Regions from separate parts of the Prescottella sp. R16 genome, predicted to be linked through region 2. Evidence: riboswitches for the same ligand, from Rfam matches in the RefSeq annotation. Region 2 holds a riboswitch; the other holds the start of a gene.
The links. Region 2 has a riboswitch for thiamine pyrophosphate ahead of Q5696_RS07050 (TenA family protein). Riboswitches for the same ligand answer to the same signal wherever they lie in the genome.

Region 1 (4,211 bases), 2.2 Mb from region 2:
CGCCGTGGGCACCGCAGATCGGAATCTTCGCCGGCGGCACCGATCTGGACGTCTACCGCGACGGTGCCCGGCACGTCATGGCGGATCTGCCGCTGTACACCCAGCCCGTCGTCTACGGCCTGCTCTACACGTACACCCCGTTCTCGACGCTGGTGTTCCTGCCGTTCGGGTTGCTGCCCCTCGACTCGGACAAGTACATCTGGATGGCCGCGAACCTGGCGCTGCTGGCCGTGATCGTGGTGGCGTGCCGGCGGATGCTCGGTGAACGGGTCACCGGGGCGACGGTGGCCACCTCCGGGCTGCTGGCACTCGCGTGCACGTTCCTCGAACCCGTCCGCACCACCCTGTTCTACGGGCAGATCAACCTGGTGCTGTTGGCGCTCGTGCTGTGGGACGTCTCCCGCGGCGACCACAGCCGGCTCAAGGGCGTCGGAATCGGTATCGCCGCCGGCATCAAACTGACGCCCGCCTACTTCGTCCTCTACTACCTCGTCCTGCGTCGATGGCGGGCCGCCGCCGTCGCCGTCGTCACGATCGCGGCGACGGTCGGGGTGAGCTGGCTGCTGCTGCCGGACGATTCCCGCCAGTACTGGACGAAGACGTTCTTCGAATCCACCCGCATCGCCCCGGACACGCACCCGTCGAACCAGTCGATCCGCGGAGCCATCGCCCACGTGCTGGGCCGGGACGCCCCCGTGCTGCTGTGGCTGGTGTGCTCGGCCGTCGTCGTCGCCGTCAGCATGTGGATCGTGGTGCGGCTGCACGCCCGCGGGGAACGACTCCTCGCGGTGACTCTCGCCGGCCTCACCGCGGCCGCCGTGTCACCGTTCTCGTGGAGCCACCACTGGGTGTGGCTGGTACCGCTGCTGGTGTGGATCGTGCACCGCGCCGCGAACAATCCCCGCTGGTGGGCGGCGGCGCTCGTCGTCTACCTCGCCGCCGGAGCCTGGCCCTACCGGTGGGACGAGCACGTCGTCGTGGTGGGCCTGTTCCTGTACCCCCCGTGGTGGACGTTCACCAAGATCTTCGTCAACGTCTACCCGCTGCTCTACGTCGCGATCCTGATCGGGACCGCCGCGATCGCCTTCCGGGGGAGAACACCGGTCGGTAGGTACCCGTCGGACGCCTGACTCGGACGGCCTGTCACCATGTCCGGCATGAAGATGCGCCACCTGATCGCCGTCGTCCCCGCCGCCGTGCTCGTCCTCACCGGATGCAGCAACAGCGAGGAGGCCGCCGACCCCGCCACCACGTCCGCCGACCGGCCCGCCGCCGCCGAATCGACCGGCGACGACCTCCTCGACACCGCCGTCTCGGCCATGTGCACGCAGGTCCTGACCTACCTCGACGTGTCGGAGCAGCAGGCGGAGACCGCGGGCGAGTCCTTCGACCGGGCCGCGAAGGGCGACGAGTTCCTCGGCGAACTCAAGTCCAACTCGGGCGTGTGGGTGGCCGCCTACAACCAGCAGGCCGAGGCCGTCGGCCAGCCGACCCTCGACCCCTCCACCGCGACGTGGGAGGACATGCCCGCCGAGAGCCGCGACCTCATCGAGAAGGCCGTCGACAAGGGCATCACCGGAGACTGCTGACCCGAAGGTCAGCCGCGCAGGGCGTCCGACAGCGCCCGCGCGGCGGCCTCCGGATCGTCCGCGGCGGTGATCGCCCGCACCACGACGATGCGGGACGCGCCCGCCGCCAGTACCTCCGGCAGCCGCTCCTCGTCGACGCCGCCGATTGCGAACCACGGCCGGGTCGGCTCCGCGTCGGCGGTGCTGCGCACCAGGTCCAGGCCCGACGCCGTCCGCCCCGGCTTGGTGGGCGTCGCCCACACCGGGCCGGTGCAGAAGTAGTCGACGTCGTCCTCGATCGCCGCCAGGCTCGCCTGCGCCCGATTGTTGGTGGACCGGCCGATCACCACGTCGGGGCCGACGATTCGCCGCGCATAGTGCACCGGCAGATCGTTCTGCCCCAGATGCAGGACGTCGGCGCCCGCCGCGAGCGCGATGTCGGCGCGGTCGTTGACCGCGAGCAGCGCACCGTGCCGACGGGTCGCCGCCCCGATCACCGCGAGCGCCGCCAGCTCTTCCTTCACGTCGAGCGGGCCGAACTCGCGTTCGCCCGCCGACCCCTTGTCCCGGAGCTGGACGATGTCGACACCGCCGGCGAGGGCGGCGTCGACGAACTGCGCCAGGTCGCCGGTGTCGCGGCGGGCATCGGTGCACAGGTACAGGCGAGCGCCGGAGAGGCGTTCCCGCGGGGTGAAGTGTGTGTCGGAGGCTTCCACACGTCGAACGGTAGTCTTTACCGCGGACGAATCAACACGGGAGTCCCAGGAGCGCAGATATCGGTGCGCGGGGCTGAGAGGGGACCTGCCGGTCCCGACCGTCATACCTGATCCGGATCATGCCGGCGCAGGGAGTGAGGTGGAAACAGTGACTCGAACCCTTTCCGTCGTCGGCGGCGGTGTCGTCGGCCTGTCCGTCGCGTGGCGGGCTGCGGGCCGTGGGTGGACGGTGACCCTGTACGACCCCGCAATCGGTTCGGGCGCGTCGTGGGTGGCCGGCGGCATGCTCGCCCCCCTGTCCGAGGGCTGGCCCGGTGAGGAGGCCGCGCTCGCGTTCGGGGCGGCGTCGCTGCAGCGGTGGCCCGACTTCGGCGGCGAACTCGAACGCATCGCCGGCGTACGGCTGTTCACGTCCGACGATTCGCTGACCGTCGCACTCGACGCCGCCGACGCCGCCGACCTGCACACGATCGCCGAATTCGCGGCTGCGCAGGGCCACGAGCTGGCGGTGCTGAACCGGGCGCAGATCCGGGAACTCGAACCGTCGCTGGGACGGGGCATCCGGCTGGCGCTGCACGCCCCCACCGAACAGGCCGTCGACAACCGGCTGCTCGTGCAGGCGCTGCGGACCGCGGCCGTCGAAGCGGGCGTCGAACTGGTCGAACGTTCGGTCACCGACCTCGACGAGCTCACCACCGACCAGGTGGTACTCGCCGCCGGATCGCACGCCGCGCAGCTGTGGCCGGGACTACCGGTGCGCCCCGTCAAGGGGGAGATCCTGCGGCTGCGTGCCCGCCCCGGCGTCACCCCCGCACCGAGCCGCACCATCCGCGGTACTGTGCACGGGCGGCCGTCGTACCTCGTGCCACGGGCCGACGGAATCGTCGTCGGCGCAACACAATACGAACACGGCTACGACACCCAGGTCACGGTCGCCGGGGTGCGCGACCTCATCGCCGACGCCGAGGCGCTGATGCCCGCGATCGGTGAGTACGAGCTGTACGAGGCGAAAGCCGGTCTGCGGCCGATGAGCCCGGACAACCTGCCGATCGTCGGCCGGGCGTCCGATCGGGTGGTCCTCGCGACCGGGCACGGCCGCAACGGTGTCCTCATGACACCGCTGACCGCCGACGCGGTGGTCGCGATCCTGGACGGCGCGCCTCTGCAGGAGGCGGAAGCTGCTTCCCCCGAACGTTTTTCACGTGTGATGATGGCATGAGCGAGGTTGGAATGAGTGAGCTGATCGGGATCACCGTCAACGGCGAGGACCGGGAATTCGACGGTCCGCTGACCGTGACGGATCTGCTGGAGAAACTGGACCTGCCGCAGCGCGGTATCGCCGTCGCCGTCGACGGGGCGGTGTTCCCGCGTGGACGCTGGAACGAGAACGTCGGCCGCGGTTGGGAAATCGAGATCCTCACGGCGGTGCAGGGTGGCTGACATGGACAAGTTGACGATCGCCGGACGGGTGTTCGGCTCCCGACTGATCATGGGCACCGGTGGCGCCGCGAACCTCGCGGTCCTCGAGGAAGCGCTCGTCGCGTCCGGTACCGAACTGACCACCGTCGCGATGCGCCGCATCGACGCGGCCGGTGGTACCGGCGTGATCGACCTGCTGCGCCGCCTCGACATCGCACCGCTGCCCAACACCGCGGGCTGCCGCGGCGCCGCCGAGGCCGTGCTCACCGCGCAACTCGGCCGCGAGGCCCTCGAAACCGACTGGGTGAAACTCGAGGTCATCGCCGACGAGCGCACCCTGCTGCCCGACGCCATCGAACTGGTCAGCGCCGCAGAACAGTTGGTGGACGACGGGTTCGTCGTGCTGCCCTACACCACCGACGACCCCGTCCTCGCGAAGCGCCTCGAGGACGTCGGCTGCGCCGCCGTCATGCCGCTCGGCTCGCCGATCGGCACCGGCCTGGGCATC
Region 2 (4,211 bases):
TTCGGTGGCGTGCCCCGCCCCGACCCGCGCCGCCTTGAGCATCGGGGTGGCGTGGTCGAACCGGTACATCCACGTCGGGGAGTGCCGGCTGTGCGCGTCGGCCACCCACAGCACCGGCATCCGGAACGCCGCGTCCCGCGACAGCGCCAGTACCCCACGGGATTTCGTCGCATCCGGGTAGGCGGCGGCGATCTCGGCGAGCCGCTCCGGCGACAGATCCGGGTTGTCCTCGGCCAGCCCCGTGAACATCTGCTGCACGGCCTCCGAACTGACCGGCAGCAGCGGCGAGCGCATGAACTTGAAGATCGACGCCTCGTCCTTGTTGGAGCCGATGATGAGCGGAATCCGGTGCGAGAGCCCCTTCTGGAATGCCGCCACCGGGTAGTGCGGCACCAGATCACGATCCACGACGGGCGCCATCGCGAGCGTGCCCGGCACCCGGGTGGGGATCTCGTCGACGAGCAGGTCCCCAGCCTTCACCAGGTCGTCGACCGGCATACCGATCAGGTCCCCGGCCCCCTCGGCCGGCAGGTCCAGCAGTTCCAGATAGCGGCGGGCGACGGTCGCAGCCCGCTCGGCGCCGTACACCGACGTCGCGGGCGGGCTCTGCACGATGGCCCGATGGAACAGGCCCTCGGCCCGCGGCACCGTCATCAGCGTCGTGATCGATCCGCCGCCCGACGACTCCCCGAACAGTGTCACCGCACCCGGGTCGCCGCCGAATGCCGCGATGTTGTCGCGTACCCACTCCAGGACCGCGATCTGGTCCCGCAACCCGAGATTCGACTCGAATGTCCGGTTCGCCGTCGACAGCGACGACAGATCCAGGAAACCCAGTGCCCCGAGCCGGTAGTTGAACGTCACGAGCACGATGTCGCCGCGTTCGACGAGCAGGCGACCGTCGTAGACGGCCTGCGCCGACGAGCCCAGGCAGTACGCGCCGCCGTGGATCCACACCATCACCGGACGCGGCTCACCGTCCGGGGGCGGTGCCCACACGTTGACGGTCAGGCAGTCCTCGTCGATCCGCATCGACGGATCGAGCGGTACCGACGTGTCGTGTCCCTGCGGCGCCATCGCCCCGAACACCGCGCAGTCGAGGACGTCGCTCCACGGCTCCGGCGGCCGTGGGCTGCGGAACCGCAGGTCGCCGACCGGAGGCGCGGCGTACGGGATGCCCTTCCAGGCGACGACGGCGCCGTCACCGTGCCCGCGAACCGGGCCGTACGTCGTGTCGGCGACGACCGTGCCGGGCCGCTCGGAGCGGCCGGCGTCGAGTACGTCCACTGGTTCCACGGCCCGACCTCCTGACCTTCCGGGTGCCCACCGGCCCCCTGGGCTGCCGTCTGCCAACGTACCAATCCGGCGGTGCTATGGTCGGCTCGTTCACCGACACGGGGTGCTCCGCACAGAGCGGGGCTGAGATCACACCCGGAGAACCTGCTCAGGTAATGCTGACGAAGGGATGTCACGGCGATGACGACGCCTGTCCACGACATATCTGTATCCACCCCTGCATCCGCCGACGGCGGACGCTTCACCGATCTGCTGTGGGAGCGCACTGCGTCCCTGCGGGCCGAGATCGACGACATGGAGTTCCTGCGGCGGCTCGGTGACGGCACGCTGCCGCTCGACGTGTTCCGCACCTACATCGAGCAGGACTCGCTGTATCTCGCCGAGTACGCGAAGGCGCTCGCGCTGCTCGCCGCCAAGTCCCCGGACCCGCAGACCTCGGCGTTCTGGGCGACGTCGGCGGCGACGGCCGCCGTCGTCGAATCGGAGCTGCACGAGAACCTGCTCTCCGGCGGACTTCTCCCGGAAAGCACTGAGACACTGCAACATTCATCGGCCTGCCTCGGATACGTGTCGTATCTGACGGCGACCGCGGCCACCGAACCGTACCCGGTGGGGGCGGCCGCGGTGCTGCCGTGCTTCTGGATCTACGCCGTCGTCGGACGACGTCTCGCCGCGAGCGCACACGACGTGCTCGCTGCCGATCCGTCGCACCCGTACGCGCAGTGGGTCACCACGTACGACGACCCGGCATTCCACGAATCCGTCGACACCGCACGACGGTTGGTGGACGCGGCCGCCGACGCCGCCACCGGTGAGCAGCGCGACGCGATGATCCGCGCCTTCGTGAACGCGGCCCGCTACGAGTTCCTGTTCTGGGACACCGCGCTGCACCCGCAGCCGTGGCCCGCGTCGTGAGCGCGATGTCGCGGCTGCGCCGCGCCCTGGCGACGTCGGCGATCGTGGTGGCGGCGGTGGGTGTTCTCACCGGGTGCACGGCGTCGGGCGAGTCCGACGACACGATCCGGTTCGCCCTGGACTGGACGCCGAACACCAACCACACCGGTCTGTTCGTGGCGTTGCAGGAGGGCTGGTTCGCGGACGCCGGCCTGGACGTGCAGGTGCTGCCGTACAACAACACCGCCCCCGACACCCTCGTCGACGCCGGCAACGCCGAGTTCGGGATCAGCTTCCAGGACTCGGCGACGTTCGCCCGGGCCGCCGGCGCGCAGACCGTGTCGGTGCTCGCGCCGATGCAGCACTGGGCCACTGGCATCGGCGTCAAGGCCGATCGGGCCGACCTCGCGAGCCCGAAGGATCTCGACGGCAGGACCTACGCCGGGTTCGGCGATCCGGGCGAGCGGGAGACGCTGCGTCAGGTGATCCGGAACGACGGCGGCACAGGCGATTTCGACACGGTCGTGCTCGGCACGTCGGCGTACGAGGCGGTGTACGGCGGGCAGGCCGACTTCACGGTGTCGTACTTCGCGTGGGAGGGCATCGAGGCCGAGCACCGCGGCACCCCGATGCGCTACTTCCACTACACCGACTTCGGTTTCCCGGACGCATACGCGATCGTCGTCAACGGCAACGAGAAGTGGCTCGCCGAGCATCCCGAGCAGGCCCGCGCATTCGTGCAGGCGCTGCAACGGGGCTATCAGACGGCCGCCGACGATCCCGATCGCGGCGCGCAGGCCCTCATCGACGCCAACCCGGGTGTCTTCACCGACGAGGCCCTCGTCCGCGAGAGCCAGCGGATGCTCGCCGCCGACTACATGCTGGACGCGGACGGACGGGTCGGTACCCAGAGGCTCGACCAGTGGGCCGGCTACTCCGGATTCCTGTTCCGACACGGCCTGCTCGCCGGCCCGGACGGCGCGCCGCTGACCGTCGAACCGGACTGGTCGACGTACTTCACCGATGAGTACCTCGCGTAGCACCGCGCGCCGACTGCTCCCCGCGGCCGTCGTCGCGGCGCTGCTGGTCGCCGCGTGGCAGATCTATGTGAGCGTCAGCGGGATCCGCCCGCAGGTGCTGCCCTCACCGGCCCGGGTGCTCGGTCAGGGCTGGTCGCACCGTGACGACATCGCCGTCCACGCGTGGGCGACGCTGCAGGTGACGCTGCTCGGGTTCGCGGTGTCGCTCGTGGTGGCCTGGGCGCTCGCGATCCTCGTCGACTTCTCCCCGTGGCTGCGGCGGGCCCTCGTGCCGCTGTTCGTGGTCTCGCAGACACTGCCGATCATCGCGATCGCACCACTGATGATCATCTGGTTCGGTTTCGGGGTGCTGCCGAAGATCCTCGTGATCGCACTCGTGACGTTCTTCCCGATGGCGATCGGGCTGATCGAGGGCTTCGCGTCCACCGACCGGGACGCCGGCGCACTGCTGCGCAGCATGGGCGCGTCCCGGTGGCAGCAGTTCCGGTTGGTGCGGCTGCCGTCGGCACTCCCCCGGTTCTTCACCGCGCTGCGCATCGGCATCACGTACGCCGTCGTCGGCGCGGTGTTCGCCGAATACGTCGGTGCCACCGCCGGGCTCGGCATCTACATGAGCGTGCAGAAGAACTCGTTCCGCACCGACCTCGTGCTGGCGGCCGTGCTCGTGACCGCGGCGATCAGCGTCGCGCTGTACCTGTGCACGTTCGCGATCGAGCGGGTCGTGGCGCCCTGGATCCGTCACACCTCCGGAGGACACCGCCATGACTGAGCCGATCGTCGCCCTGTCGTCCGTCACCAAGTCGTTCGGCCCGCGCCGCGTGCTCGACGGCATCGACCTGACCGTCCGGCCCGGCGAATTCGTGTCGGTGATCGGGCCGAGCGGCTGCGGCAAGAGCACCCTGTTCGCCGTCGTCGCCGGACTCGAGACGGCGGATACCGGCACCGCGACCGCCCCGACGTGCGCCCACATGCCGCAGAAGG

Region 1: it holds a riboswitch for thiamine pyrophosphate, as region 2 does, so the genes downstream of both, thiO (glycine oxidase ThiO) here and Q5696_RS07050 (TenA family protein) in region 2, are expected to answer to the same signal.

The regions. Positions count from the first base shown of each region.
Region 1 is NZ_CP130943.1:3,828,726-3,832,936, reverse strand. Features, by position in the region: gene Q5696_RS18010 (glycosyltransferase 87 family protein) at 1-1,130, shown strand, start outside; gene Q5696_RS18005 (hypothetical protein) at 1,158-1,589, shown strand; gene thiE (thiamine phosphate synthase) at 1,598-2,284, opposite strand; TPP riboswitch at 2,311-2,435, shown strand; gene thiO (glycine oxidase ThiO) at 2,424-3,503, shown strand; gene thiS (sulfur carrier protein ThiS) at 3,500-3,724, shown strand; gene Q5696_RS17985 (thiazole synthase) at 3,726-4,211, shown strand, end outside.
Region 2 is NZ_CP130943.1:1,487,076-1,491,286, reverse strand. Features, by position in the region: gene Q5696_RS07055 (carboxylesterase/lipase family protein) at 1-1,287, opposite strand, end outside; TPP riboswitch at 1,386-1,483, shown strand; gene Q5696_RS07050 (TenA family protein) at 1,477-2,211, shown strand; gene Q5696_RS07045 (ABC transporter substrate-binding protein) at 2,217-3,230, shown strand; gene Q5696_RS07040 (ABC transporter permease) at 3,214-3,999, shown strand; gene Q5696_RS07035 (ABC transporter ATP-binding protein) at 3,992-4,211, shown strand, end outside.